Regions from separate parts of the Paeniglutamicibacter sp. genome, predicted to be linked through region 2. Evidence: riboswitches for the same ligand, from Rfam matches in the RefSeq annotation. Region 2 holds a riboswitch; the other holds the start of a gene.
What was found. A riboswitch is a leader RNA that binds a small molecule or an ion and turns the genes downstream of it on or off. The one in region 2 is predicted to bind thiamine pyrophosphate.

Region 1: it holds a riboswitch for thiamine pyrophosphate, as region 2 does, so the genes downstream of both, thiO (glycine oxidase ThiO) here and thiC (phosphomethylpyrimidine synthase ThiC) in region 2, are expected to answer to the same signal.

The regions. Positions count from the first base shown of each region.
Region 1 is NZ_JBKKAP010000079.1:17,162-21,190, reverse strand. Features, by position in the region: gene thiS (sulfur carrier protein ThiS) at 1-108, opposite strand, end outside; gene thiO (glycine oxidase ThiO) at 105-1,337, opposite strand; TPP riboswitch at 1,332-1,465, opposite strand; gene thiE (thiamine phosphate synthase) at 1,480-2,160, shown strand; gene ACLQ7E_RS08905 (hypothetical protein) at 2,290-2,973, opposite strand; gene ACLQ7E_RS08900 (ATP-binding cassette domain-containing protein) at 3,385-4,029, shown strand, end outside.
Region 2 is NZ_JBKKAP010000107.1:6,820-10,848, forward strand. Features, by position in the region: gene thiC (phosphomethylpyrimidine synthase ThiC) at 1-1,466, opposite strand, end outside; TPP riboswitch at 1,479-1,586, opposite strand; gene rplS (50S ribosomal protein L19) at 2,113-2,472, shown strand; gene lepB (signal peptidase I) at 2,533-3,222, shown strand.

The DNA of each region.
Region 1 (4,029 bases), on a different contig from region 2:
CTTGCCGGTGGGCAGGAGCTCCCGGCCGGTGACGGCGGTGACCAAACCGGCCAGGGTGGTTCCGGCGGCCAGCGGGCGGGTGGCGCCGTTGAGTTGGATGGTGCTCATGCATACTCCTTGGGTTGCAGTGCAGGTGAAAACCGATCGGGACGGAAGCGGTCCCACGCCGGGTCGCGGCGGCCGGCGATCAGCTCGACGATGACATGGGCGGCGATGGGTGTGAGCAGCACGCCGTGCCGGAAGAAACCGGTGGCGATGAGCAGCCCGGGCACATCCGGCCCGTCTGCCGAGGCCACGCGCCCCAGCAGCGGCGCATTGTCTGGCGTTCCGGGGCGGGCGCGCGCGGTGGTCTCGATCAGTTCGAGCTCGGCGACCGCGGGCAGCAGCACCTGGGCATCGCGCAGCAGCTGGTGAACTCCCCCGGCGCTGACCCCGGGGTTGCCGTCTTCGCGGGCCGTCGCGCCAATGACCACGGTGTGGTCCTCGCGCGGGACCACGTAGACCGGAAGCCCGCGCACCATCCCGCGCAGCGTGACGGTGGTCAGCGGGCGCAGGTGTTCGGGCACGCGCAGCCGCAGGATGTCCCCGTGCACCGGACGCAGCGGAAGCACCAACGAATCGGGCAGTGACCCGAAGCCGGCGGCGCCCAGGCCGTTGGCGAGGATTGTCTCGCGGGCGTGGATCTGGGTGCCGTCGGCAAGCAGCACCCCGGTGACCCTGGAGCGGGAATCCGCTGGGTCCTCGTGCAGCAGGGTCGTCGCCCGGGTGCGGACCAGGGTTTGCTCCGGCTTCACTCCGTCGCGTTCGGCTCCCACGGCCGCAAGGCGCGTCATGATGGCGTTTGCCAGGGCGCGCGGATCGACCTGGTGGTCCTGCTCAATCAGGTGGGCGGCGGTAATGCGCGGGGAAAGCAACGGCTCGCGCACCCTGGCTTCGCGGGTGGTCAGCCGGGTGACCTGTAGTCCCTGGCGGGTTTGCGCCTCGCGCAGGTCGCCCAGGGCCGCACGGTCGGCGGCATCCGCGCCAAGTGCCAGCGTGGGTGTGGTGCGGAACCCGGTGTCCAGGCCGGTCTCGGCGGCCAAGTTCCCGGCGAAGGCGGGCCAGCGTGCGGCAGAGGCCAGGGTGAGGGAGAGCAGGTCCTCTTCCTGGTAGTGCAGCTCGCTGACCGGGGCCAGCATGCCGGCGGCGGCATAGGTGGCGCCGGTGGCGGGGTCGGGGTCGATGAGCGTGACGCGATGGTCGGCGCGTTGGGCTTCCAGGGCTATGCCCAGGCCGATGATGCCGCCTCCGATGACGGCAATGTCGGTGGACAGGGGGTCGGGCACGGTGCACGACATCGAGGTCTCCTTCCCTACGCCGGTATTAGCCGGATCAGGTTCCACGCCGCCCTGGTTTCGGGTGGCGTCTGTCGGTCGGCGCAATCGGCGCCCTCTCAGCCAGCTTTCCTGGCTCCCGCGGTACTGAACTAGTCTATGAGACATGAGCCAGATCACCGCCCAAGATGAAGCGACACCCGTCTTAACCGCACCGAGCCTCGCAACAGCGCGGCTGTACCTGTGCACCGATGCCCGGAGGGAGCGCGGGGATTTCGTCGATTTCCTGCGCGCGGCCTATGCCGGAGGGGTCGACATCATCCAGCTGCGCGACAAGAGCATCGATGCCGCCGAGGAGCTTGAACTGCTCCATGTGCTGCGCGGGGTTGCCGCGGAATTCGGCAAGCCTTTCTCGGTGAACGACCGCGCGGACCTGGCAATGCTCTCCGGCGCCCCGGTGTTCCACGTGGGCCAAACGGACCTGCCGCTGCCCGGCGTCAGGTCCCTGCTCGGACCCTCGGTGATTCTCGGGCTTTCCAGCCACGATCCGGCGCAGATCACCGCGGCCGCGTCCGACCCCAACACCGACTACTTCTGCGTCGGCCCGCTGTGGGCCACCCCGACCAAGCCCGGGCGCGCGGCCGTCGGACTGGAAATGGTGGAACACGCCGCCTCGCTGGAAACGGCCAAGCCGTGGTTCGCCATCGGCGGGATCGACCTCTCAAACGTGGAGCAGGTCGTTGCGGCCGGGGCCTCGCGCATCGTGGTGGTGCGTGCGATCACCGATGCGGAGGACCCGAGCGCGGCGGCCCGGGCGTTGCTTTCAAGGTTGCCTGAACTGGCGTAGCTGGGATCCGCTCCCAACTCTCCCTCTTCCCGGCCTGACCCGTCATGTATGTGTGGCAAAAGTTCCGACTGGAAAACGTGGGTTATCGGCTACTCAAAATGGCTGAGGGGGAAGCCTAAATGACCGTCCTTACCTCCCGATGAGAGATCGATCAACTGGCGGCGGCACTGCCTGCCGGTCTGCGTCGATACTGTAGATGGTTTCGAATCTGTCAGTAATCTTGGTGATGTCTTCAATCGTGATGTTGATGAACGCTGAACGTTTCTTCAAGTGGAGGAAGAGCTCAGTGTGGGGCCAGAATACCTTTTCAATGTACGTTCCGAACGATCGTCCGCTGGCTCTCGTGTAGTTCGAAAGCACCTTCTGGTCCGTGATTCTTCTGCCGAAAGTGAGCTCGATGTCGACGTCACCAATGGGGTCGATGTCCAGGCTCAGGTAGCTCCCAAAGACCCTGAGTGTATTGATAAACATCGGTTTGTCTGGGTCGGCGTTGTATGCCAACGCACGTTCCAGAAGCCCAGAAACGAGCCGGTCTGCGGTTCTTCTGCTGATCGGTTTCCCGAAGTTTGCCATTGCCAATGCATTGCCTTGGACGGTCGTATCCCACCAAACTTCCCCGTTGTCGACACGGACCTTCTTCATATATCCGGCCGCTTCCAACCCCGCAAAGACTGCGTCGAGTTCAAATTCGGTTCCTTCGAGCAGGTCTGCGACGCACTCTGCGACCATTTCCCGGCCCCCGAATTTACGGACAATCGCGCGGGCCAACTCCGCTGGCAGTTCGGCGATGAAATCAGTTTTTGAAACCCTCATAACCAAAGACTAAGCCGCAAAGAGCGGAAGTCTTGATTGTGGGTCGCTCTCAGATAGCTGAAGGCTGGTTATGGGCGTTTGAAACGAGGTTTCTAAAGGGAATTCTTGCATTTCTGGTTGGTTCTTCTTCGGACACCTTGCTGACATGACTCTCAGGAGTCTGCCCAGGTCTGAACAAGATTAATAGCCATTCACCCGGGAAATTTCCCGGAAATTCGCGGTTTTGACTCATCCCACAGCTTGGCATGGCCAGACCCCTGATGTATTGGGACTAAGCCATTGCAGAGGGCGATGGGCCCACTGCCCTGCGAACTAAACCGAGCGGTTTCGAGAAGCCCCTATCCCTTCCGGAGCGCTAGTGTAGGCACCGGGAGTTCCGCCGACGCGGAACCGGCACGAATTGGAGAAGTCATGACCAGCGAGACCACGACCAGCACGTCCGCACCCGTGCACGCCGCCGACAGCCACGAGGTGATCCGGGTGCGCGGGGCCCGGGTGAACAACCTCAAGGACATCAGCGTCGAGATCCCCAAGCGCCGGCTCACGGTGTTCACCGGCGTCTCGGGCTCCGGCAAGTCCTCGCTGGTCTTCGGCACCATCGCCGCAGAGTCCCAGCGCATGATCAACGAGACCTACTCCGCGTTCGTGCAGGGCTTCATGCCCACCCTGGCCCGTCCCGAGGTCGACACGCTGGAGGGTCTGACCACCGCGATCCTGGTGGACCAGGAGCGCCTGGGCTCCAACCCGCGCTCCACCGTCGGCACCGTCACCGACGCCAACGCGATGCTGCGGATCGTCTTCTCCCGGCTCGCCCAGCCACATATCGGTTCCCCGCAGGCCTACTCCTTTAATGTCCCCTCGGTCTCCGGGGCCGGAGCTGTCACCATTGAAAAGGGCGGCAAGAAGATCAAGGAGCGGCGTTCCTTCTCCATCACCGGCGGCATGTGCCCCGAGTGCGAGGGCCGCGGCAAGGTCAACGACTTTGACCTGACGGCGCTTTTCGACGCCGAGAAGTCACTGGCCGAGGGCGCGCTGACCGTCCCCGGGTACTCGATG
Region 2 (4,029 bases):
TCGCGCTCTGAAGCACCCGGGTGGCCCTTGGCCAGGTCTGCTGCGTGGGCGGCGATCTTGTAGGTGATCACCCCGGTCTTCACGTCGTCCTTGTTCGGCAGACCCAGGTGTTCCTTGGGGGTGACGTAGCAGAGCATTGCGGTGCCGTAGCGGGCGATCTCCGTGGCACCGATGGCCGAGGTGATGTGGTCATAGCCCGGGGCGATGTCGGTGACCAGCGGGCCGAGCGTGTAGAAGGGTGCACCCTTGCACAACTCCTGCTGGCGCTCGACGTTCTCGCGCACCAGGTGGAAGGGGATGTGTCCGGGTCCCTCGACCATGACCTGCACATCGAATTCCCAGGCCCTTGCCGTGAGCTCGGCCAGGGTGTCCAGCTCGGCGAACTGGGCGGCGTCGTTGGCGTCGGCAATCGAACCCGGGCGCAACCCGTCGCCCAGGGAGAACGCCACATCGTACTGGGCGAAGATCTCGCACAGCTCGTCGAAGTGCGTGTACAGGAAGTTCTCCTGGTGGTGGGCCAGGCACCAGCCGGCCATGATGGCCCCGCCGCGCGAGACGATGCCGGTCACCCGGTTGGCCGAGAGCGGCACGTAGCGCAACAGCACCCCTGCGTGGATGGTCATGTAGTCAACGCCCTGCTCGCACTGCTCGATCACGGTGTCGCGGAAGATCTCCCAGGTCAGTGCGTTGGCCTCGCCGTTGACCTTTTCCAGTGCCTGGTAGATCGGCACGGTGCCGATGGGGACCGGGGCGTTGCGGATCAGCCATTCGCGGGTGGTGTGGATGTCATCGCCGGTGGACAGGTCCATCACGGTGTCGGCGCCCCATTGGGTGGCCCACTGCAGCTTGTCCACTTCCTCGGCGATGGAGCTGGTGACAGCCGAGTTGCCGATGTTCGCGTTGATCTTCACCAGGAAGGCCTTGCCGATGATCATCGGCTCGGACTCGGGGTGGTTGATGTTGACCGGGATGATGGCCCGACCCGCAGCTACCTCGCTGCGCACCAGTTCCACGTCGCAGTTCTCGCGCAGGGCAACGAAGCGCATCTCGGGGGTGATGACGCCGGCCCGGGCATAGTGCATCTGCGTGACGCGCTTTCCGGCATGTGCGCGTCGGGGGATTGGACGGCTTCCCTTCCATTCGGCCGATGCCTTGCCGCGGCGGACCGCGGACTTCCCGTCGTCGAGCAGGTTCCTTTCGCGTCCGGCATACGTCTCGGTGTCCGAGCGCTCCTCGATCCATGTGTTGCGGAATGCGGGCAGCCCAACCACCGGGTCGCTTCCAGGGCCTGCCGTGCGGTAGACCTGCAGCGGGGCGTTGTCCTTTCCTCCGGGGGAGGGTTCCAGGGCGATTTCGGTGACCGGGACCCGGATCCCCGAATCGGTGTCCTCGAGGTAGGCCAGGGAATGGGACTTCAGGGACTGTGTCTCGGCTGGCTCCGCAGCGTTTTGGACAGGGCTGTGCATTGAAATGGTGTTGCTCAAGGAGTACTCACTTCCTTCGCCGGCATTACCCGGACAGGTTCAACGGTCGCAAGCTGCGTCAGCTCGATCTCAGCCCCTGCAAGGGCCCCCGTGTGGTCGTAAGTGAAACTATCACATGTTTCAACGCCGCATCGATTGTGACCATGAACACCGGAGCGTTGCACCCGGTTCCGCGTCCCGGATCCAGCCTGATCGGCGCGCGACGGCGAACCGTCATGGCTTCGAGGCCGGTTCCTGCTGATTTCCGGGTTTTTTCGGGAGCCGCGGCCATGTTGGCGGGGGATTTGGGCCCGACTCGCCCCGGTTGGAACGGGGTCGATTCGGCCATGGCATCGACGGGACAGGACAACCAGGGGCCGAATCCCTCTTGCGCATGCCCCCGGCCTTCCCGGGACTTCGCGCCAGGGCCCGGAGTGTGGCAAAATGGATTCTTGGGTCTACTGGGTTCTGCTCCTGCCGCAGGGGGAACGAGTCAACAGTTGGACCTCACCCCGATCCGCAAACGGATCGGGGTACTAAGCTTCGGACCGCCACATCTTTTCCCTCGACGCATTTGTGCGTCTTGCGGAACAATTACGGTCCGTGTCTAAGGTAGGTGACCTGCGGCGTCTGCCTAGGAGATACATTCATGCGTATTCTCGACTCTGTCGACTCAGCTTCGCTGCGTAGCGATGTCCCGGACTTCCGCGCCGGTGACACCGTCAAGGTTCACGTAAACATCATCGAAGGCAAGAACTCCCGTGTCCAGGTCTTCCAGGGCTTCGTCCTTGGTCGCCAGGGTGACGGCGTTCGCGAAACCTTCACCGTTCGCAAGGTCTCCTTCGGCGTCGGCGTAGAGCGTATGTTCCCGGTACACTCCCCGGTCCTGGATAAGGTCGAACTGGTATCTCGCGGCGACGTTCGCCGTGCGAAGCTGTTCTACATGCGCGATCGCCACGGCAAGGCAGCGAAGATCCGCGAAAAGCGCGACTTCCGGCCCTCCAAGTAGCCAGAAAAACGAGAGCCTTCATCCATGCCGCCCATCGGGTGGCGTGGATGGGGATCCATCGTGGATCGATCTACTGAATCGGAACGTTTTTCCGCTTCGACAAAGCGCCGGTCCCCTTCGAGGGGCTGGCGCTTTGTCGTTGGCGCGCTTGCTGCGGCGGCGGTGATCACTCTTGGCGTTCGCGCCACCGTCGTTGACTTCTTTTACATCGGTTCCACTTCCATGGAATCCACATTGAACCCGGGTGAGGGACTGCTGGTGAACCGGCTTGCCTACAAGGATGCCGAGATTCAACGCGGGGATGTAGTCATCTTCGATGGCCGTGGCTCGTTCCTGCCTTACGAGCGACCCAACGCCCTGGATTCACTTGCCTGGGCACTTCGCCTGGCCGGCAGCGACGCGGTGTACGTCAAGCGCGTCATCGGCGTCGGCGGCGACACCGTCAGCTGCTGCGGCCCCGATGGGCGCCTGAGCGTCAATGGCGTCCCCGTCGAAGAGCCCTATGTCTTTGCCGGGGACAAAGCGAGCGACATGGATTTCGATGTGCAGATTCCCGAGGGGCGACTGTGGGTCATGGGGGACCACCGCTCGGTGTCCGAGGACTCGCGTGCACTGTTGGGAGCACCCGGTGGCGGCATGATCGTCACCAAGCGCGTCATTGGCAAGGTGTCCGACGTGATCTGGCCGTTGGACAGCAAACGCCCGATTGAGGGCTCGTCGATATTGAGCGGACTGCCCAACGCCGAGTAACCCGATGCCCGTCCGCGCCTGAATCCGGGAGTGCGCTGGCGCCCAGGGACTTTTTCCCGGCATCCGCACGATTGACGCAAGCCCCTGGGCTACTGATCTCCACGACACGACACGACACCACACGACGTAAGGCAGAGTGCGGCCACCTTATGCCTGATACCTGCCTGCGAGTCCGCCCCGGACTTGCAACCCCGGACCGGCATCGCGATGGCAAGCCCATCCATGCCCCTATTTACGGATCGCCTGAATTATTGAGCGGCGTTCTACTTGAGGCCACCGCTGAGGACTGGCCAGTCGCCGCCGATCAATGACCCACGTGAGAGGTCATCACTGATATGGAGAGCTACCCTGGCTCGGCTCACCTGGTGGGAATCGCATCGAATCAAACCGCCGTAGTTCAAGACTCAAAGTGGCGTTTCCAGCACTGGTCGATCCTCCGGGCTCCGTTCCACGAACGAGCGGCCGCAATGCGAAAGCATCGGCCAACGAACCGCTGCGATTGGGAAATTATGGGTGGGCCCTTGCGACTTGATGGCCGAACGGCCAATGGAAGTGACCACCCTTCCAAGGCTCGAAGCATCGGTGCACTGGCCGATTGAGTCCAGTCGTTGTGCTAGATTTTCGGCTGTTCCACTTTTTCAACGTCATGGCACAATTTCCGTCACTTGCGGTCCGCCTGGGACGGGACGAATGACGTTGGGAATGCGCTGGCTGCCTGGCCAGACTTTGTCCTTGGTGCCGCGTAGCCGGTTTGACGCGAAGGAGTCGCCAATGCATTCCATGTGAATACGGTGTTGATAATGCAGT